3 regions of the Streptomyces sp. NPDC020490 genome follow, and region 1 is predicted to be linked to each of the others. Evidence: riboswitches for the same ligand, from Rfam matches in the RefSeq annotation. Region 1 holds a riboswitch; each other region holds the start of a gene.

Region 1 (6,949 bases):
TGGTCTTCCCGCCGGTCCCGGATCTGCCCTTCGACCCCTACCGCGGGCGCCTCTACACCGCCGACGAACTGTTCGCCTCGCTGGAGCGGGGATACGAGCGGACGCCCGACGCCCTGTCCTACGCCTGGTTCCAGCAGACCAGGGCCGACGGCGACATCTTCGCCTCGATGCTGCGCGCCGTGCACGACGACTCCGTCTCCGACGCCCTCGACGAACTCCTGCGCGGCGCCCGGGTGGTGGGCGTGATGGGCGGCCACGCCATGGCGCGCGGGACGCGGGAGTACGCCGGTGCCGCCCGGCTGGGCCGCGAGCTGAGCCGTATCGGGTTCACCGTCGCGACGGGCGGCGGCCCGGGTGCGATGGAGGCGGCGAACCTGGGCGCGTACGCGGCGCCGTACGAGGACGACATGCTGGACGAGGCATGCCGGCTGCTCGGCAAGGTGCCGTCGTTCACACCCTCGATCACCGACTGGGCCCGCTGCGCCTTCGAGGTGCGCACCCGCTGGCCGAAAGGCAACCACTCGATCGGCATCCCGACCTGGTTCTACGGCCACGAGCCGCCGAACCCCTTCGCGGCCCACATCGCCAAGTACTTCGCCAACGCCACCCGCGAGGACGGGCTGCTGGCCCGCTGCAACGCGGGCGTGGTCTTCCTGCCGGGCGCCGCGGGGACCGTGCAGGAGATCTTCGACAACGCGACCCCCAACTACTACGAGTCCCGCGGCGAACCGACGCCGATGGTGCTCGTCGACCGCGCCCACTGGACCGAGCGGCTGCCAGCCTGGCCTCTCTTGCAGGCACTCGCCCGGGAACGTTCGATGGAGTCCCGTATCGCCCTCGTTGACCGGATCGAGGAGGCCCCGGAGGCGTTGAAACGTCTCTGCGGTTAATGAGACCGTAAAGCCAACACGTAGGATGAGCTTACGGATTGACACTCCTTATGGAGCGCTTATAGACCTGTGAGCCTCCTGGGGATCCTGAAGCCTCAGCCACTGGGGCGTCATTGTCTCCGCCACCCCCCGCAGTTGTGCATCCCGTGAAGGGCAAACGTGTCCATAACCCGCCGTACCGCCCGTCGTTCCGCGCGAGTCCTCGGCGTCGCCGCCGCGACCACCGCGCTCACGCTGGGTGTCGCAGGCAACGCTCTCGCCTGCAACATCAAGGAGTTTTCGGCCGAAGCCAAGTGCGACGGCGCCAAGGGCGTCATCACCGTCACCGACAAGGACCCCTCCGGGGTGCCGGCCGTCATCACCGTGTTCCTGGAGAACAACGGCGCCGACGAGCAGAAGATCGGTGAGCAGGAGGTCAAGGGCTCCCGCGAAGGCACCGTCATCACCTTCGACGAGGACTGGAAGCCGAACGCCGAGTACCGCATCCACGTCACCGCCAACAACGGCAACCGCAACCTCGTCGACGAGGACATCAAGCCGAACCTGACGACTCCGTCCGAGGGCTGCTCGAAGGACGAGTCGACGCCGCCGGCCACCCCGTCGCCGTCGGAGTCCGCCTCGACCCCGGCCGAGGAGTCTCCCACCCCGACCTCGACCCCGTCGGCCTCGGAGAGCAGCACCGCTCCGGCCGACACCGCCGACAACGAGCCGTCCCCGGCCGCCGGTGACTCCAACCTCGCCGAGACCGGTGCGAACTCCAACACCGGCCTGATCGTCGGCATCGCGGGCGCGCTGGTCGTCGTCGGCGGCGGTGCCGTCTTCTTCGGCATGCGCCGCCGCGGAGCCGACAGCAACCGCTGACGCCCCGCCCGCTACCACCGCCGTGGCCCGTCCCCGTATCCGGGGGCGGGCCACGGTCGTCCGTCCGGACGGTCCTCCTCCGTGGGCTCGACGGCCCGCGCGGATCACCCGAGCACGACGACGTCCGCCGCGTCGAACCGCACTCCCACCCTCGCCCCGGCCTCCGGCGCCTCCCGCAGCGCGCACGCCGCCTCCAGACGCGGGGCGTCCCGCGGCTGCAGGTGCAGGGCGACATGGGTGCCCTTGAAGGTGCGGGCGGCGACCGTGCAGCGCAGCCCCTCGTCGGCCGGCACCAGGCGCACCCCGGCGGGCCGCACCAGCAGGGTCCGGGTGCCCTGCGGGGCGCCCTCGGCCACCGGCACCTTGCCCCACGGCGTGTCCGCGGCCTGGCCGCTCACGGTGACCTCGACGACGTTCTCGAAGCCGAGGAAGCGTGCCACGAAGGCGTCCGCCGGCCGCTGCCACACCTCCAGCGGCGTCCCGGACTGCGCGATGCGCCCGTCGCGCATCACCACCACCCGGTCGGCCAGCGCGAAGGCCTCACCCTGGTCGTGCGTCACGGCGAGCACGGTCGTGCCCAACACGCCGAACAACTCCCGCAGTTCGACGACCAGGCGCTCCCGCAGCGAGCGGTCGAGCTGGCCGAGCGGTTCGTCGAGCATCAGCAGGCTCGGCCGGGGCGCGAGCGCGCGGGCCAGCGCCACCCGCTGCTGCTCCCCGCCGGACAGCGAGGCCACGGCCCGGCCGGCGGCCCCCGGCAGGCCGACCAGGTCGAGCAACTCCCTCACCCGGTCCGCCTGTTCCCGCTTCGCGGCCCCGCGCATCCGCAGCCCGAAGGCGACGTTGCCGCCCACGTCCCGCTGCGGGAACAGCTGGTGGTCCTGGAACATCAGCCCGACCCCGCGCCGGTGCGCGGGCACGCCGGCCTGGTCCCGCCCGCCGAGCAGGACCCGCCCGGCGTCCAGCGGCTGCAGCCCCGCCACCGCCCGCAGCAACGTCGACTTGCCGCTGCCGCTGGGCCCGAGCACACACACGGTCTCGTGCTCGGCGACGTCCAGGTCGACCGCGTCGAGCACGGCCCGCCCCCCGAACCGCACGGTCGCGCCCCGCAGGCTGAGCAGCATCTACAACTCCCCGGTCCGGTCGATGCGGAGACGTTCCAGCACCAGCAGCGCCACCGCGCACACCACCATCAGAATCGTCGACAGGGCCATCGCCTGCCCGTAGTTGAGGTCGCCGGGCCTGCCCAGCAGGCGGGCCACGGCGACCGGCAGCGTCGGGTTGTCCGGCCGCGCGATGAACACGGTCGCCCCGAACTCCCCGAGCGACACCGCGAACGCGAACCCGGCCGCGACCAGCAGTGCCCGCCGCACCATCGGCAGGTCGACCTCCCGCCACACCCGCCACGGCGACGCCCCGAGCACGGCCGCCGCCTCCCGCAGCCGCGCGTCCACGGCCCGCAGCACCGGCAGCATGGTCCGCACCACGAAGGGGACGCCGACCAGCGCCTGCGCGAGCGGCACCAGGATCCACGAGCCGCGCAGGTCCAGCGGCGGCTCGTCGAGCGCGATCAGGAACCCGAACCCGACGGTCACCGCGGACACCCCGAGCGGCAGCATCAGCAGCGCGTCGAAGCCGCGGACCAGCCGGCCCGCGTCCCGGCGGGCGAGCGCGGCGGCGGCCAGGCCGCCGATCAGCACGGCGATGGCGGTGGCGGCGAGGGCGTACTCGAGGGAGTTGCCGACCGCGTCGATGGGCGGGACGAGGAAGACGTTGCCGGCCTGACCGGTCAGCGCCCGGTAGTAGCCGAAGCCGGGCGCGGTGAGGGACCGCTGCACCAGGACGGCCGGCGGCAGCACGAGCAGGACCGCGATCGTGGTGAGGACCCCGGCCAGCAGCGCCCACTGCCCGGCGCCGCGCGGCCGCCGCGCGGTCACCGAGGCGTCCACCAGCCGCAGCGCGGTCTCCCGCCGCCGTACGGTCCAGGCGTGCACGGCGAGGATCGCGCCCACCGCCGCGAACTGGACGATGGTGAGGACGGCGGCCGTCGGCAGGTCGAAGATCTCGGACGTCTGCCGGTAGATCTCCACTTCGAGGGTGGAGAAGGCCGGGCCGCCCAGGATCTGCACCACGCCGAAGGAGGTGAAGGTGAACAGGAACACCATCAGCGTGGCGGCGGCCACCGCAGGCGCCAGCGCCGGCAGGGTGACCCGCCGCCAGGCCGCGAACGGGGAGGCGCCGAGCACCCGCGCCGCCTCCTCCTGCCGGGGGTCGAGCTGGGCCCACAGCCCGCCCACCGTGCGGACGACGACCGCGTAGTTGAAGAAGACGTGCGCGAGCAGGATGGCCCACACGGTGGTGTCCAGCCGCACACCCCACCACGCGTCGAGCAGTCCGCCGCGTCCGACGAGCGCGAGGAACGCCGTGCCGACGACGACCGTCGGCAGCACGAACGGCACCGTCACCACGGCCCGCAGCACCTGCTTGCCGGGGAAGTCGAGCCGGGCGAAGACGTAGGCGCCGGGGAGCGCGACCGCCAGCGTCAGCGCGGTGGAGGCGCACGCCTGCCAGGTGGTGAACCACAGCACGTGCCGGATGCCGTCCTGCCCGAGCACGTCCACGATCCGGCCGAGGTGCCACACCCCGTCCGACTTCAGCCCGCGGGCGACGATCGCGGCGACGGGGTAGGCGAAGAACAGCGCGAAGAACGCGGCCGGCCCGGCCATCAGCGCGAGCCTGGCCGCGTTCCCCGCACGGGTGCGGCGGACCGCTGCCTCGGGGCGGACCGCTACTTCAGTACGAGCGACGTCCACGACTTGACCCACTGGTCGCGGTCGGCGGCGATCTTGCCGGGGGCCAGGGTCCGCGGGTCCGCGGCCGGCTTGCCGTACTCGGCGAACTCCGGCGGCACCTGCGCGCCCTCGCGCACCGGGTAGACGAACATGTTCAGCGGCATGTCCTGCTGGAACTTCTCGGTGAGCAGGAAGTCGATGAGGGCCTTGCCGCCCGCGGCGTTCCTCGCATTGCTCAGCAGCCCCGCGTACTCGGTCTGCCGGAAGCAGGTCCCGTACGACACCCCGGTCGGCGCGGTCGCCGGCTTCGGGTCGGCGAAGACGACCTCGGCGGGCGGCGAGGAGGCGTATGACACGACGAGCGGACGGTCGCCGCCCGCCTTCCGGCCGCCGGCGGAACCGGAGAACTCCTCGTTGTAGGCCTGCTCCCAGCCGTCGACGACCTTCACGCCGTTGGCCTTGAGCTTCTTCCAGTAGCCGTGCCAGCCCCCGTCGCCGTACTTCGCGGCGGTGCCGAGCAGGAAGCCGAGGCCGGGCGAGGAGGTGGCGGCGTTCTCGGTGACCAGGAGGTTCTTGTACGCGGGCCTGGCGAGGTCGTCGAACGACGCGGGCGGGGCCAGCTTGTGCTTGCTGAAGTACGCCTTGTCGTAGTTGACGCAGATGTCGCCGTAGTCGACGGGCGTGACCCGGTGCTTCGCCTGGTCGACCCGGTGCTCGGGCAGGACCTGACCGGCGCCCTTCGCCTCGTACGGCCGGAACAGCCCGTTGTCGAGGGCCCGGGAGAGCAGGGTGTTGTCCACGCCGAAGAAGACGTCGCCCTGCGGGTTGTCCTTGGTCAGGATGGCCTTGTTGACGGCCTGGCCGGCGTCGCCGTCCTTGAGGACCCTGACCTTGTAGCCGGAGGACTTCTCGAAGTCCTTCAGCACGCTCTTGGAGACGGCCCACGAGTCGTGGCTGACGAGGGTGACGGTCCTGGAGTCCGTCGCGCCGGAGCCGCCGGACGATCCGCACGCCGACAACGCGACGAGACCGAGTCCGGCGGCGACGGCCACGAGGGTCTTGTGGTGCACTGGATTCCTCCTGGGGTTGACCAGGAAGAGACGCGGCCCTGCCCGGGACCCGCGAGGGGTGCCCGGGCAGGGCGCAACAGCTTGAGTGGTGACCGAACTTCCTACCCAGAATGACCTGGGCGAGGTTCAGAGGGTCTGCGGCCCGGTTGCCGCACTCTCAGCGCTGTGGCGCTCCCCTGTCGGAATATGAAGATGTTCTTACGAGTCCTTACGGGGGTCAGACTACCGTTCGGTGGCGGCCAGCTGGCCGCACGCCCCGTCGATCTCCTGCCCGCGGGTGTCCCGGATGGTCACCGGCACCCCGTGCGCCGCGATGGCCTCGACGAACGCCTTCTCGTCCGCGGGCCGGGAAGCGGTCCACTTCGAGCCCGGCGTCGGATTGAGCGGGATCAGGTTGACGTGCACCGGCCTGCCCTTGAGCAGCCGCCCGAGCCGGTCGCCGCGCCAGGCCTGGTCGTTGATGTCGCGGATCAGCGCGTACTCGATGGACAGCCGGCGCCCCGACTTCTCCGCGTACTCGAATCCGGCGTCGAGGACCTCGCGCACCTTCCACCGCGTGTTGACGGGGACGAGGGTGTCGCGCAGTTCGTCGTCGGGGGCGTGCAGCGAGATCGCGAGCCGGCACTTGAAGCCCTCGTCGGCGAACCGGTGGATGGCGGGCACCAGACCGACCGTGGAGACGGTGATCCCGCGCTGCGACAGGCCGAGCCCGTCCGGCGCGGGGTCGGTGAGCGCCCGGACCGCCCGGACGACCCGCTTGTAGTTGGCGAGCGGCTCGCCCATGCCCATGAAGACGATGTTGGACAGCCGCGCGGGCCCGCCGGGGACCTCCCCGTCCCTGAGCGCCCGCATCCCGTCGACGATCTGGTGCACGATCTCTGCGGTCGACAGGTTCCGGTCCAGCCCCGCCTGCCCGGTCGCGCAGAACGGGCAGTTCATCCCGCACCCCGCCTGCGAGCTGATGCACATGGTCACCCGGTCCGGGTAGCGCATCAGCACCGACTCCACGAGCGTGCCGTCGAACAGCCGCCACAGCGTCTTGCGGGTGGTGCCCTGGTCGGTCGACAGATGCCGGACCACGGTCATCAGCTCGGGAAGCAGCGCCTCCCGCAGCCTGTCCCGCGACCCCGCGGGGATGTCGGTCCACTCGGCCGGATCGTGCGCGTACCGCGCGAAGTAGTGCTGCGAGAGCTGCTTGGCGCGAAACGGCTTCTCCCCGATCTCGGCCACCGCCTCCTTGCGCTCGGCAGGCGTGAGATCGGCAAGATGCCGCGGCGGCTTCTTGGCTCCGCGGGGGGCGACGAAAGTGAGTTCTCCGGGCTTGGGCATGGTGCTA
Region 2 (6,949 bases), on a different contig from region 1:
GAGGACCGCCAGGAATACGAGCGGATCCTCGATGAGGCGCTGCGCCTGGCACCACACCGCCCGGAACTCGCCGCTGTGGGACAGCGGCTCAACTCCGAACAGCTGCGCACCATGGCGCTGAACGCCACCGCGCTCATCACGGCCGCCGCGGCGGCCGAGTACCAGCACTACGTGAAGGTCCGCGAGGAACTGCGCCGGCCGGCGCCGCCCACCCCGTCGTCCGCCCACGCATCCGGCCCGGACGAGCCGGGCACGGGCGGGCTGGGGCTCGCCACCACGCTCGGCGGGACAGCCGAGACCGACGAGGCGGCCGGCGCGGGCGCCGTCGCCGTCGCCGCCGTCCTGACCCCCGTCCTCGCCGGAACAGCAGCGGCGATCTTCCTGCTCGTCGGCTACGTCATCAAGTCGTTCGCCCCCCACAAGGCGTTCGGCAGGACCCTGCTCACCGCCGGGTGGGTGTTCGGTGCCATGACCGCGGTCGCCATCCTCGTCGCCGCCGTCGGGCTCCTGCTCACCGCCCTGCGCAACAGGCCGTCGTTCGACGCCGGGTCCTACGGGGAGTCGGGCGCGGAGGTGTTCCGGGCCAGGGAAGCCTGGCGCGAGGCCCTGCTGGAACGCGGCATCCTCCCGTTCCTGCGGGAGGCGCTCGAGGATCCCTCCACCGCTGCCGTACTCCGGCGGACGGCACAGCCCACGCCGAGCGGCCGCATGCCACAACTCGGCTACGACCGCCCGGGGTTCAGCAGCCCGGGCGACGGCCCGGCCGCCGGCCCGCGCCCGAGCTTCACGAGCCCGGACTACACCAGCCCGGACTTCGGAGGCCCGGAACACCGGCCGGAGTGACCAGGGCTGACGCACGCAGCCTGCGCCCTCCGGACCCCGGGGGCGCGCATGCCGCGCCTACAGACGCCTGATGATCTGCGCCTCGGCCCGTTCCACCGGCGTACGGCCGTAGGCATGCACGAGAGAGAGGTGGAACAGCGCCGGTGCCAAGGGCGCCCACCGGTGGACGCGGTCGTCCCGCATCAGGTACTTGATCACCGTTGCCGGGTTGAAGGGCACGTAGTCGATGGTCTGGTGCTCCCAGCGGTCCGCGACGCCCCTGCTCATGCGGGCCTGGAGGTCCGCGCTCCTGAGCTGCGTCAGCCTGGCGTGGAAGTGAGCGCTCCAGTGGCGTTTGTCGACGTCGAGCACGAACGCCAGGAGGTCGAGCGTGTACTCGTGCGGCTCCAGGGACAGCTCTTCCCGCATCCCCCGCCGGGCCACGGAGTGCAGGTCCGGCGCGTTCCTGCCCGACGAGTCGATGTGGCGGGAGAGGCCCTCGTTGACGGAGGAGTTCCAGACGCCCGGCGCCATGCGCACCCGGTCGCTGCGCCGGCTCACCACCAGCATGTCGTCGGCGGTGACGACGGCGATGTTGACGGCGAAGCTGCACTGGAGGAAGTCAGGCGCCTCGAGCGGCCGGTCCGGGTCCAGGTAGCGGGAGCGGGGTGTCGTGCCGTCCGGCAGCCGGCGGTCGAGTTGCTGGGCGGCCAGGAACGTGTAGTAGTCGGTCGGCCTGAGCCGCAGGTGGACTTCGGGCGTCTCGTCCAGAGCGGTACGCGACAGGTCGAACGATTCGACCGCGTAACGGGGTCCGTTCCACAGAGGTGCGCGTCCCTCCGCTCGCAGGCTCTCGCTCTGCTCCGCGATCTCCGCTCGCCAGGGGACCATGTCCGGCGGCAGCTCCACCTCGCCGTCGAGCACGTGGATGTGGATCGTCTCGGACGGTATCGGAGACGTTCCGTCCCCCTCGACGATCAGGGCTGAGGTGTGCAGGGGCCCGAGTGAGAACGCGCGCCAGGCGGGTCCCGACTCGTTCCCACGCGCCAGGGCGCGGATCGCGCCGGCCGAGCGTCTGCGCAGGCGGTACCAGGCGTCCTGCAACGGCTGCTGGAACAGCACGGCGAACACCATGCCGATGACGGCGCCCGCGACTCCGTTGGCTACATCGATCCCATCCACACGGAAGACAGTAAGGATCTTGACGACGCCGAGCGGCTTCGTGTTCCTACCGTTACCCGGTGCGGGGTCTCTGCCTCACGCAGGGGCGTCGGTGCGGCCCGCGCTCGGTGCGGCCCGCGCTCACACACGCGGGCCGCACGACCACAACGATCACGACGACCACAACGAACGGTCGCGCGGCGGCTGCGGGCGCCCGCGGGTCAGTCGGCGATCGGCAGGTACACCCGGTTCCCGTTCGCCGCGAACTCCTTCGACTTCTGCAGCATCCCCTCGGCGACCTCCTCGGGCGACGCCCCCTCGGCCACGTCACCGCCGAACCGCTCCGCGATGCTCTGACTGATCTTCATCGAGCAGAACTTCGGCCCGCACATCGAGCAGAAGTGGGCGGTCTTGGCGGGCTCCGCCGGCAGGGTCTCGTCGTGGAACTCCCGTGCCGTGTCCGGGTCGAGGGCGAGGTTGAACTGGTCCTCCCACCGGAACTCGAAGCGGGCGTCGGACAGCGCGTCGTCCCACTCCTGCGCACCCGGGTGCCCCTTGGCGAGGTCGGCCGCGTGGGCGGCGATCTTGTAGGTGATGACGCCGGTCTTGACGTCGTCGCGGTTGGGCAGGCCCAGGTGTTCCTTGGGGGTGACGTAGCAGAGCATGGCCGTGCCCCACCAGGCGATCATCGCGGCGCCGATGCCGGAGGTGATGTGGTCGTAGGCCGGCGCGATGTCCGTCGTCAGCGGGCCGAGCGTGTAGAACGGGGCTTCGTCGCAGATCTCCTGCTGGAGGTCGATGTTCTCCTTGATCTTGTGCATCGGGACGTGTCCCGGGCCCTCGATCATGGTCTGGACGTGGAAGCGCTTCGCGATCCGGTTGAGTTCCCCGAGCGTGCGCAACTCCGCGAACTGCGCCTCGTCGTTGGCGTCCGCGATCGAACCCGGCCGGAGGCCGTCACCCAGCGAGTACGTGACGTCGTAGGCGGCGAGGATCTCGCAGAGTTCCTCGAAGTTCTCGTACAGGAAGCTCTCCTTGTGGTGCGCGAGGCACCACGCGGCCATGATCGAGCCGCCGCGCGAGACGATGCCGGTCTTGCGGTTCGCCGTGAGCGGCACGTACGGCAGGCGCACACCCGCGTGGACCGTCATGTAGTCGACGCCCTGCTCGGCCTGCTCGATGACGGTGTCCTTGTAGATCTCCCAGGTCAGTTCCTCGGCCTTGCCGTCGACCTTCTCCAGGGCCTGGTACAGCGGCACGGTGCCGATGGGGACGGGGGAGTTGCGCAGCACCCACTCGCGGGTGGTGTGGATGTTGCGGCCGGTGGAGAGGTCCATGACCGTGTCGGCGCCCCAGCGGGTCGCCCAGGTCATCTTCTCGACCTCCTCCTCGATGGAGGAGGTGACCGCGGAGTTGCCGATGTTGGCGTTGACCTTCACCAGGAACCGCTTGCCGATGATCATCGGCTCGATCTCCGGGTGGTTGACGTTCGCGGGCAGCACCGCGCGCCCCGCGGCGATCTCCTCACGGACCACCTCGGCGGAGACGTTCTCCCGGATCGCCACGTACTCCATCTCCGGCGTGATCTCACCCCGGCGCGCGTACGCGAGCTGGGTGACCGCCCTGCCGTCCCGGCCGCGGCGCGGCTGGCGCGGCCGCCCCGGGAAGACGGCGTCGAGATTGCGCAGTCCGCCGCGCGGCGAGGTGTGCTTGATCCCGTCGTCCTCGGGGCGTACGGGGCGGCCCGTGTACTCCTCCGTGTCGCCGCGGGCGACGATCCAGTTCTCCCGCAGCGGCGGCAGGCCCCTGCGGACATCGGTGTCGACGAGCGGATCGGTGTACGGGCCCGATGTGTCGTACAGCGTGACCGACTGCCCGTTGGTGAGATGCACCTGACGGACCGGCACCCGCAGATCGGGGCGTGAGCCCTCGACGTACGCCTTGTGCCAGCCGATGGATGACCCGGCCTCCCCGTCGATCTGATCGGAGGCAGGCGTGCGTGCGTCCTTGCTGGTCATGAGACCTACTCCCTACGCCGGCATTACCCGGTAACAGGTTCGGCGGTCGACGCAGCGGTTTCCGTCGGTCGACGTTCCGTGTGCAACATCACTCGACTCCGGTGACGTTCCACGTGAAACATCGCTGGGACGGAGGTCAGCGCCCTCTCAGCCCGGTGCTCCGAGCTCCCGCGTGTACAAAAGGTACCTCCACGCTAGCGTCAACTCGGGCGCGGTGAACAGAGGCCCCCTGCCGTCCTTGCGATGATCGGGCGGTGACCACGACACCGCAGTACCCGTTTCCGCCACCCGATCCGCCACCTGGTCCGCCATCGCCGTCACCCGGGCCGTCACCCGGGCCGCCGCACCGACACGACGGCGATCACGGCCGTGGAGACGGCCCCGATCATGGCCACGGGCATGGGCATGGGCACGATCAGGGGCAGGGGCAGGGGCAGGGGCACGGCCACGGGTCAGGGGTCGGAGGCGGACACGGTCACTCGCACAGCCACGGCCCCGCCGCGCCCGTCTCCCGGCACCTGCGCAAGGTCATCGCCGCGGTCCTGATTCCCTTCGCCGCGGCCGTGCTGGTCGGGCTCGCGGTGCTGTGGCCCGGCGGCGCACCGTCGCACGAGCGCACCGGCGTCGGCTTCGACCGGCAGACCCAGCAGGCGACGGTCGTCCAGGTGATGAACGTGAGCTGCAAGTCGGTGAACGCCCCGGGCAGCACGCCGACCGGCGACACGTCGACCGCCGAGGGCTCCTCGGCCCAGCAGCAAGCGGACGGCACCTGCCACAAGGCCACCATCCGCGTCGACACCGGCAAGGACAAGGGCCGGACGTTCACCGAGATCGTGCAGCCGGACCAGTCGCGGCAACTGCACCAGGGGCAGAAGGTCGTGGTCGCCTACGAGCCCTCGGCGCCCAGGGAACTGCAGTACGCGGTCACCGACGTCGACCGCAGGTTCCCCATGGCCCTGCTGGCCGGCGTCTTCGCGCTGGCCGTCGTGGTGGTGGGCCGGATGCGGGGCGTCATGGCGCTGATCGCGCTGGCCGTGAGCTTCCTGGTGCTGACCCTCTTCATCCTTCCGGCGATCCTGGAAGGCTCGAATCCGCTGGTCGTGGCGGTGGTCGGGTCCAGTGCCATCATGCTGATCGCCCTGTACATGTGTCACGGCCTGTCGGCCCGTACGTCCGTGGCGGTCCTGGGCACACTGCTCTCGCTGCTGCTGATCGGCGTCCTGGGCTCGGTGTTCATCGGATGGGCCGCGCTCACCGGCAACACGGACGACAACACCGGTCTGATCCACGGCCTGTATCCGTCGATCGACATGAGCGGTCTGCTGCTGGCCGGCGTCATCATCGGCTCCCTCGGTGTCCTCGACGACGTGACGGTCACGCAGACCTCGGCCGTGTGGGAACTGCACGAGGCCAACCCCTCGATGGGCTGGCGCGGGCTGTACCGCGCGGGCATCCGCATCGGCCGCGATCACATCGCGTCGGTCGTCAACACGCTCGTCCTCGCCTACGCGGGCGCCGCGCTGCCGTTGCTGCTGCTCTTCTCCATCGCGCAGAGCAGCGTGGGCACCGTCGCCAACAGCGAGCTGGTCACGGAGGAGATCGTGCGCACACTGGTGGGCTCGATCGGGCTGGTCGCCTCGGTCCCGGTCACCACGGCTCTCGCCGCCCTGGTCGTCTCCGCGGACCGTCGGGGACCGGAGGGGGCGACGGCCGGCGCGGCTCCGGCCCAGGCACGCTCCGGCACGGGGAGGGGCAGGCGCCGCAAGCGCTGAGAACGGGCTCGGGGCCGGACTCGTGGGGCTCCCGGGCCGGCGGTGGCCGCCGAGAGCTGTGAGGTCCACGAGCCGGCGGGACGGGCGACTGTCGCTTCCCCGACACTCGGTCAGGAGAAGCGTTCCTGCACAGTGTCCTGGCCCATGTCGGAGCGTTCCGCCGACTCGGTGCGCCGTGCCTCCGCCGTAGCGCCTCAGCCCGCGCTCTGTTCTGCCAGGATGCGGTCCAGCGCCTCGTCGAGGTGGGCGTCGAAGTCGGCGAGCGAACCTTCCTGGCCGAGCGGCACCAGTTTGTCGGTGCGGTCGAGGAAGGCGATGAGCGGCGCCGTCGACGAGCGGAACAGCGCCTGGTCCCGGCCGACCTGAAGCCGGATCAGGACATCGCTCAGCGACTCCGGGTCGGCGGGCGAGATGCGCACATCGCCGTCACCGCAGGGCCTCCCCACCCCGTCGATCATCAGTTCCCGGCCGAACGCCCAGGTCACCGGGGCATCACCCGGCAGATGGAAGGTCAGCCGCACGGCGTAGGGATCGTACGTCTCGTAACGCAGCTCCACCGGGATGCGGAAGGAGAGCTCCTCGGACACGAGAAAGCTCATCATGACCTCTGCCTGTACGGACTCGCGCATCGCCTACCCCGTCTTGTGACGCCGACTGGCCGGGAATGATCCCCTGACCCTGCAGGCATCTTGCTCAACGTGTACACCAGATCACAAGGAGTGAGTTTTCAGATACTGATAGACCGGCCCAGAGACCTCAGCAACCGGCCCACTTCGCTCTGCAGTTGCTGCGCGGCCGACTCCAGCCGATCGGCCTGATCGCACGGCATCGAGATGGCCATCGTCGCGACGGTCGTGCCCACGGTGAGCGGAACAGCCGCGCAGACCGTGCCGAGGGCGTACTCCTGCCGTTCCGTCACCGGCTGCCTGCGACCGATGCGTTCCAGTCTGCGGAGCAGGGTCTGGTTGTCGCGCACCGTGTACGGGGTGATGGGCTGCACGGGGTAACGCTCGAGGTGGTCGCGACGGGCGTCCTCGTCCAACTGGGCGAGCAGGCACTGGCCGATCGCGTGCGCGTGCCCGGTCTCGCGGAAGTCGGCCCACTCCTCCACCGCCGGATTTTCCGGGCTGTCCGAGACGCCCAGGATCTCGATCTCACCGTCCTGGTAGACGGCGT
Region 3 (6,949 bases), on a different contig from region 1:
AGGAGGCCACGGGCGCCCCCGGTGGAGCCGTGTCCGCTCCGGCGCTCGCCGCCGGCCAGGCCCGCTTCCTGCACCCGGCCAACACCACCCGGCTGCCGGGGCTGTACCGGGTCGGCGGCTGGTCGCATCCCGGCGGGGGGCTCCCGCACGCGGGCATGTCGGGCGCGCTGGTGGCCGGACTGATCGTGGAGGGACCGGAGTTCCGCGGCTCGCAGTGAACGGCGGCGGGCGCCCCGCGGTGCGGGCCGCCCGCCGCCGGGACGTCCTCAGTAGCGGTACTGCTCGTCGTAGCCGTTGCCCTGCCCCGGGCCCTGGCCCTGGCCGTCGCCCTGGTAGGGGTAGGGCTGCTCCGGCGGGAGGTCGCCGCCGGAGGACTCGTCGGTGCGCTGCTGCGGGACCCACACACCGCCGGCCGGGGTCTCGCCGCCGTAGGCGCCGGCGGCGTACTGGTCCTGGCCGTAGCCCTGCTGCCCGTACTGGTCGTAACCCGCGTCGTAGCCGGCGCCGTAGGTCTGGGTGCCGATGTAGGGGTCGGAGTAGGCGGCGTACTGCTGCTGGCCGCCGGCGTCGTAGCCGTACTGCTGCTGGTCGTAGCCCGTGTAGCCGTCGTAGGCGTAGCCCTGGTCGGCCGTCGCGTACTGGTCCTGGGCCTGGCCGGCGGCGGCGAAGGGCTGGTCGGCGTCCGCGTACGAACCGTCGTCGCCGTAGACGCCGTACGAGCCGGTGTCGTCGGGCAGGGGCTGCGGCTCGTACACCGCGGTGTTCTCGGCGGCGGCGGGCTCGGCCTGGCGGACCGGGGTGAAGACGTCGTCGCGGTCGTAGTCGTCGCCCTGGCCGTAGGCGGGGTCGCTTCCGGCATAGGAGCCGTATCCGCCGTCGGCGGCGTCCAGGTCGGAGACCTCCAGCGTCGGGTCCTGACGGTCCGCCCGGCCCCGGCGGCGCTTGCTGCCGCCGCCGTCGGCGTCCGCGTCGGGGCGCTTGACCGCCCAGCCGGACGAGAAGCCGCGGCGGAACGACAGCGTGACGTAGGTCTGTCCGACCGCGAAGGCGGCCGCGCCCAGGCCGATGACGACGACGGACGGGATCATCACCCCGAGCACGACGCCGAGGAAGCCGACGAACGCGATCAGCCTCCAGCGCAGGCGCGCCTTGTACTGCAGCAGCACCTCACCGAGCAGCCACAGCGCGACGATGCCGAACGCGATGTAGAGGACCGTATAGCCCATGTACGCCCCTCTCCCAGTCGCCGCTACGAGTGTGTCGTACACCCGTGCGGCCGGTCTAGGCCCGCGGGGGGTGGTGCAGGCCCAGGTTCTCGTAGATTTCCAGCGTCGCCGTGGAGTTGTTGAGCGTGATGAAGTGCAGTCCGGGCACTCCCTCGGCCAGCAGCCGTGCGCAGAACTCCGTGGCGAACTCGATCCCCATGGAGCGTACAGCGGCGGGATCGTCCTTCGCTGTGAGGATCCGCTCTTTCAGGGCGTCCGGGAACGCGGCGTTGGTCAGTGACGGGATGCGCTCCAGCGTCCGGACGCTGCCGATCGGCATGACCTCGGGGATGATCGGGGTCTCGCAGCCGGCGGCGGCGACCTTGTCGCGCAGCCGGAGGTAGTCCTCCGGGTCGAAGAACATCTGCGTGATCGCGTAGTCCGCGCCCGCGCGGCACTTGTCGACGAAGTGGCGGACGTCGGTGTCCCAGTCGGTGGAGCGCGGGTGCATCGCCGGGAAGGCGGCGACGCCCACGCAGAAGTCGCCGGACGCCTTGATGAGTTCGACGAGTTCGGCGGCGTAGGTCAGCCCCTGCGGGTGCGGCACCCAGTCGCCCATGGGGTCGCCGGGCGGGTCGCCGCGCAGGGCCAGCATGTTCCGGATCCCGGCGTCGGCGTACTGCCCGATGATGTTGCGCAGGTCGGCGACCGAGTGGTCGACGGCGGTGAGGTGGGCGATCGGCGTCAGCGTGGTGTCGGAGGCGATCGCCTCGGTCGCCTTGACCGTGCCCGCGCGGGTGGAGCCGCCCGCCCCGTAGGTGACGGAGACGAAGTCGGGGGCCACCGCCTCGACGCGGCGCAGCGCGGTCCACAGGTTGCGCTCGCCCTTCGGGGTCTTCGGGGCGTAGAACTCGAAGGAGTACGTCGTCTTGCCCGTGGCGAGCATGTCGCGCACGGTGCGAGCGTGGTCCGACCTGGTGGATGCGGTGCCGAGGGCCATACTCGCAGGTTAGCCAGGGGCCGCGGGCCACCCAACCAAACCTGGACCATTTGCCCGATTTGCCGACTTGTTGTCCACTCCTTGGACAGATCCGCCCTCGTCAGGGGCCCGGGGGCGCCGGACGGGGCCTGGAGCGGCCTAGAGCTGCCGCAGCCGCTTGGCGAACTCCGCCGCCGCCGCGCCCGGGTCGTCGGCCTGCGTGATCGCGCGGACGACCACGACGCGGCGGGCGCCCGCGTCGAGCACCTCGTCGAGGTTGCCGAGGTCGATGCCGCCGATGGCGAACCAGGGGCGGTCGGTGCCGAGGGCCGCCGTGTGACGCACCAGACCGAGACCGGGCGCGTGCCGGCCGGGCTTGGTCGGGGTGGGCCAGCAGGGGCCGGTGCAGAAGTAGTCCACGCCCTCCTGGACGGCGGCGGCCTCCGCCTCGGCCTCCGCGTGCGTGGAGCGGCCGATGAGGACGTCGTCCCCGAGGATCGCCCGGGCCGCGGGGACCGGGAGGTCGCCCTGGCCGAGGTGGAGCACCGAGGGGCCCGCGGGGTGCGCGGCGCGGGCGGCGTGGGCCACGTCGGCGCGGTCGTTGACCGCGAGGAGCTTGCCGTGCTCGCGGCACTTGTCGGCGAACAGCTCCAGCCACCGCAGCTCCTCCGCCGCCTCCATGCCCTTGTCCCGGAGCTGGACGATGTCGACGCCGCCGGCCAGGACCGCGTCCAGGAACTCGGGCAGGTCGCCCTGGCGCCTGCGGGCGTCCGTGCAGAGGTAGACGCGGGCGTCGGCGAGGTGCGCGCGGGCGTCGTCGGTGGCGGCGGTGCCGGGCATGGTGGTGTCCCCCCGTTGTCGGCGGCGTGCGGGCCGGGACGGGCCCGGCGGGCCGGGTCCGGCCGCGCCGGGCCGCGCCGGGGCCCGGCGCGTCCCGGCCCGTACGCCGGACGGTTCACGGCCCGCTGTCGGGCCTGCTGTTCGGCCTTACCTGGTCAGACGGCGAGCGCCTGGGCGCGGCGCTTCACCTCCGTGCCGCGATTCTCGCTCAGAGCCTGCGCGGGGGTGCCGGGCAGGGTCGGGTCGGGGGTGAAGAGCCACTCGATCATCTCTTCGTCCGTGAAGCCGTCGTCCCGCAGGAGCGTCAGGGTGCCGGTCAGGCCCTTGACGACCTTGTCCCCGTCGATGAAGGCGGCGGGGACGTGCAGCGCGCGGTTCTCACCACGGCGTACGGCGATGAGCTGGCCGTCCTTGACCAGCTGCCGCACACGTGTCACCTCGACGCCGAGCATTTCGGCGATGTCGGGGAGGGTGAGCCAGGCGGGGACGAGAGCATCGATCTTTGCGTCAATCTCGGTCACGGAAACAAGCCTGCCATCCCGCACCGACAGTCGGAAGCCAGGCCCGTCCGACCAGGTGGTCCCGGCTCCCGTCCGACCAGGTGGTCCCGGCCACGGTCCGGCTGCGTCCTGGCACGGTCCGGCTGCGTCCTGGCACGGTCCGGCTGCGTCCCGGCCACGGTCCGGCCGCGTCCCGGCCACGGTCCGCTCGCGTCCCGGCTACGCGGTGGCGGCCTTCAGCGGCTTGCTCGCGTCCGCCAGCAGGTCCGGGTCCATCGGCGTGCCCGCCTCGATCAGGCGCCTGCCCTGCGCCAGGTCCCTGGGCCGGCCCACCGCCAGCAGCGCCACCAGGCGGCCGTCGCGCAGCCAGCAGACGGACCAGCTCGGGCCCGACGGGTCGCCGCGCCACAGGGTCGTGTCGGCGCCCGCGTGGTACCCGGCGTACTGCACGAACCGGCCGAACTGCTCGGACCAGAAGTACGGCACCGGGTCGTAGACGGCGGGCTCCTCGCCGATGATGTTCGCGGCCACCGTGCGCGGGCCCTGCAGGGCGTTGTCCCAGTGGTGCACCAGCAGGCGCTCCCCGTACCTGCGGGACGGGAACGACGCGCAGTCGCCGACCGCGTAGACGTCCGGCGCCGAGGTGCGCAGGCCGTCGTCGGCGACGACCTCGCCGTGCGCCCCGGGCACGATGCCGGAACCGGCCAGCCAGCCGGTGGCCGGGCGCGCGCCGATGCCGACCACGACGGCGCCCGCGGGCAGCCGGGTGCCGTCGTCGAGGACGACCTCGCCCGGCTCGACACGCGCCACGCGCGCGTGGGTGCGCAGCACGGCGCCCGCGTCGGCGTACCAGGAGGCCATCGGGGCGGCCACCTCGGCGGGCAGCGCGCCCGCGAGCGGCCGGTCGGCCGCCTCCACGACGGTCACCGCGCAGCCCGCCTCGCGCGCCGCCGTGGCGAACTCCGCGCCGATCCAGCCCGCGCCGACGACCACCACGTCGTGCTGCCGGGCGAGCACCGGCCGCAGCCGCTCGGCGTCGTCCAGGGTGCGCAGCAGATGGACGCCGGGCACCCCCTGGGTCTGCGGCAGCAGCACCGGCTCGGCGCCGGTCGCGAGGACCAGGGCGTCGTACGGCACGGACCCCTCGGCGGTGTCGAGTTCGTGGTCGGCGACCCGGACGCCCAGCACCTCGCGGCCGAGCCGCAGTTCGATGCCGAGCGCCTCGAAGTCGATGTCGAAGGCGGACCCCTCGGCCTTGCCGAGCAGGACGGCCTTGGACAACGGCGGCCGGTCGTACGGCTGGTGGGGCTCGGCGCCGATGAGGGTCACCGGCCCGGCGAAGCCCTGTTCGCGCAGGGCGACCGCGGTCTGCACACCGGCCATGCCCGCGCCGGCCACGACGACTCGCCGGTGCGGGGGCGTCTGCCGTTCCTGCGTCTGCTCGCTCACCTGATCACCATAGACACCTGACGTCATGTCAGTCGCGGATCCCGTCAGTGACCTGCTCCACAACACTGGTGCCGCCGCCCGGCCGGGACTCCCACTCCCACGTCTCCTCCAGGCGCACCCGGCCGTCCGGCAGCTCCACGACCGTCGACACGCAGTGCCCGGAGGACGTCGTGCCGTCGTTCCTCAGCTGCACGTAGCGGAAGTCGAGCCGGTCACCTTCCCGGGTACCCACCAGACGGCCGTGTACGACGTCGCCGCCCGCGTACTCGGCCCAGATCGCGCCGTCGGCCTCGTGGTAGGTGAAGCGGGTCCGCATGCCCACCTGGCCGGGGGCCTGGTCGGCGACCGGGGCGAGGACGAGGCCGTCCAGTGAGCGCGGCATGGGGGAAGGCTCCCTTACGACGGCGACGGGGCGCGGGCTAGGGTGGCCACCGTACAAGCACTCGCGGGAGCCCGGACGCACCGGGCTGAGAGGGAGGCTGGCGGCCTCCGACCGTACGAACCTGATCCGGGTCATGCCGGCGAAGGGAGGGGCTGGACGCCCATGCCGTCACGTACGTCAGACGTCCTCGTCGTCGGGGGCGGGATCATCGGCCTGGTCACGGCCTGGCGCGCCGCGCAGCGCGGCTTCGCCACCGCCGTGGTGGACCCGGAACCGGGCGGCGGCGCCGCCCAGGTGGCGGCCGGCATGCTGGCCGCGGTCACCGAACTGCACCACGGCGAGCAGACCCTGCTCGGCCTCAACCTCGCCTCGGCCCGCCGCTACCCGGACTTCGCGGCCGAGCTCGCCGACCTCACCGGCCACGACCTCGGCTACCGCCGGTGCGGCACGCTCGCCGTCGCGCTGGACGCCGACGACCGCGCCCACCTGCGCGAACTGCACACCCTGCAGCAGCAGTCCGGCCTGGGGTCGGAATGGCTGTCGGGGCGCGAGTGCCGGCGTCTGGAGCCGATGCTCGCACCGGCCGTACGCGGCGGCCTCCGGGTCGACGGCGACCACCAGATCGACCCGCGGCGGCTGACCCGCGCGCTGGTGGCCGCCTGCGAGCGGGCCGGCGTGGTCTTCCACCGGGTGTGGGCCGAGCGGCTCGACCGCGCCGGGGACCGGGCCGTCGGCGTCACCGCGGCGGACGGCACCGCGCTGGCCGCGGACCGGGTGGTGCTGGCCGCCGGCAGCCTCAGCGGACGGCTCGCGGGCGTCCCGGCCGACGTGCTGCCGCCGGTGCGGCCGGTCAAGGGGCAGGTGCTGCGGCTGAGCGTGCCGCAGCGGTACGCGCCCTTCCTCAGCCGCACCGTCCGGGCCATGGTGCGCGGCAGCCACGTCTACCTGGTGCCGCGCGAGAACGGCGAGCTGGTGGTCGGCGCGACCAGCGAGGAACTGGGCTGGGACACCACGGTCACCGCGGGCGGGGTGTACGAGCTGCTGCGCGACGCCCACGAACTGGTCCCCGGCATCACCGAGCTGCCGCTGACCGAGACCCGGGCCGGGCTGCGCCCCGGCTCCCCCGACAACGCGCCGCTGCTCGGCCCGAGCGGGCTGTCCGGGCTGCTGCTGGCCACCGGGCACCACCGCAACGGCGTGCTGCTCGCACCGGTCACCGGCGACGCCATGGCACACGTCCTGACCACCGGCGAACTCCCCGAGGAGGCACGCCCCTTCACCCCGCGGCGGTTCGCCCGCACGGAGCAGCCCGCATGAACATCTCCGTCAACGGCGAGCCCCGCGAGGTCGCTCCCGGAACCGCTCTCGACACCGTGGTCAGGGCGCTCACCCCGGCGTCCTCCGGGGTGGCCGCCGCCCTCAACGAAACCGTCGTCCCGCGCGCGCAGTGGCCGTCGACCCCCCTCGCCGAGGGGGACCGGGTCGAGGTCCTCACCGCCGTCCAAGGAGGCTGACCCATGGCCGACGACCCCTTCGTCCTCGGCGGCACGTCGTTCACGTCCCGCCTGATCATGGGCACCGGCGGTGCCCCCAG

Evidence for each region. A riboswitch is a leader RNA that binds a small molecule or an ion and turns the genes downstream of it on or off. The one in region 1 is predicted to bind thiamine pyrophosphate.
Region 2: another riboswitch for thiamine pyrophosphate. It lies ahead of thiC (phosphomethylpyrimidine synthase ThiC); the one in region 1 lies ahead of ACH4ZX_RS16145 (thiamine ABC transporter substrate binding subunit).
Region 3: another riboswitch for thiamine pyrophosphate. It lies ahead of thiO (glycine oxidase ThiO); the one in region 1 lies ahead of ACH4ZX_RS16145 (thiamine ABC transporter substrate binding subunit).

The regions. Positions count from the first base shown of each region.
Region 1 covers NZ_JBIRUY010000013.1:93,034-99,982, forward strand. Annotated here, with positions in the region: gene ACH4ZX_RS16125 (LOG family protein) at 1-890, shown strand, start outside; gene ACH4ZX_RS16130 (LAETG motif-containing sortase-dependent surface protein) at 1,050-1,751, shown strand; gene ACH4ZX_RS16135 (ABC transporter ATP-binding protein) at 1,856-2,875, opposite strand; gene ACH4ZX_RS16140 (ABC transporter permease) at 2,876-4,564, opposite strand; gene ACH4ZX_RS16145 (thiamine ABC transporter substrate binding subunit) at 4,540-5,613, opposite strand; TPP riboswitch at 5,694-5,801, opposite strand; gene rlmN (23S rRNA (adenine(2503)-C(2))-methyltransferase RlmN) at 5,836-6,942, opposite strand.
Region 2 covers NZ_JBIRUY010000008.1:153,397-160,345, reverse strand. Annotated here, with positions in the region: gene ACH4ZX_RS11550 (hypothetical protein) at 1-843, shown strand, start outside; gene ACH4ZX_RS11545 (hypothetical protein) at 901-2,004, opposite strand; gene thiC (phosphomethylpyrimidine synthase ThiC) at 2,205-4,001, opposite strand; TPP riboswitch at 3,994-4,183, opposite strand; gene ACH4ZX_RS11535 (YibE/F family protein) at 4,256-5,773, shown strand; gene ACH4ZX_RS11530 (SsgA family sporulation/cell division regulator) at 5,968-6,402, opposite strand; gene ACH4ZX_RS11525 (IclR family transcriptional regulator) at 6,501-6,949, opposite strand, start outside.
Region 3 covers NZ_JBIRUY010000023.1:72,731-79,679, forward strand. Annotated here, with positions in the region: gene ACH4ZX_RS23535 (phytoene desaturase family protein) at 1-218, shown strand, start outside; gene ACH4ZX_RS23540 (hypothetical protein) at 267-1,226, opposite strand; gene metF (methylenetetrahydrofolate reductase [NAD(P)H]) at 1,282-2,205, opposite strand; gene thiE (thiamine phosphate synthase) at 2,344-3,024, opposite strand; gene ACH4ZX_RS23555 (Rv2175c family DNA-binding protein) at 3,180-3,545, opposite strand; gene ACH4ZX_RS23560 (NAD(P)/FAD-dependent oxidoreductase) at 3,744-4,973, opposite strand; gene ACH4ZX_RS23565 (hypothetical protein) at 5,002-5,355, opposite strand; TPP riboswitch at 5,409-5,520, shown strand; gene thiO (glycine oxidase ThiO) at 5,518-6,672, shown strand; gene thiS (sulfur carrier protein ThiS) at 6,669-6,869, shown strand; gene ACH4ZX_RS23580 (thiazole synthase) at 6,873-6,949, shown strand, end outside.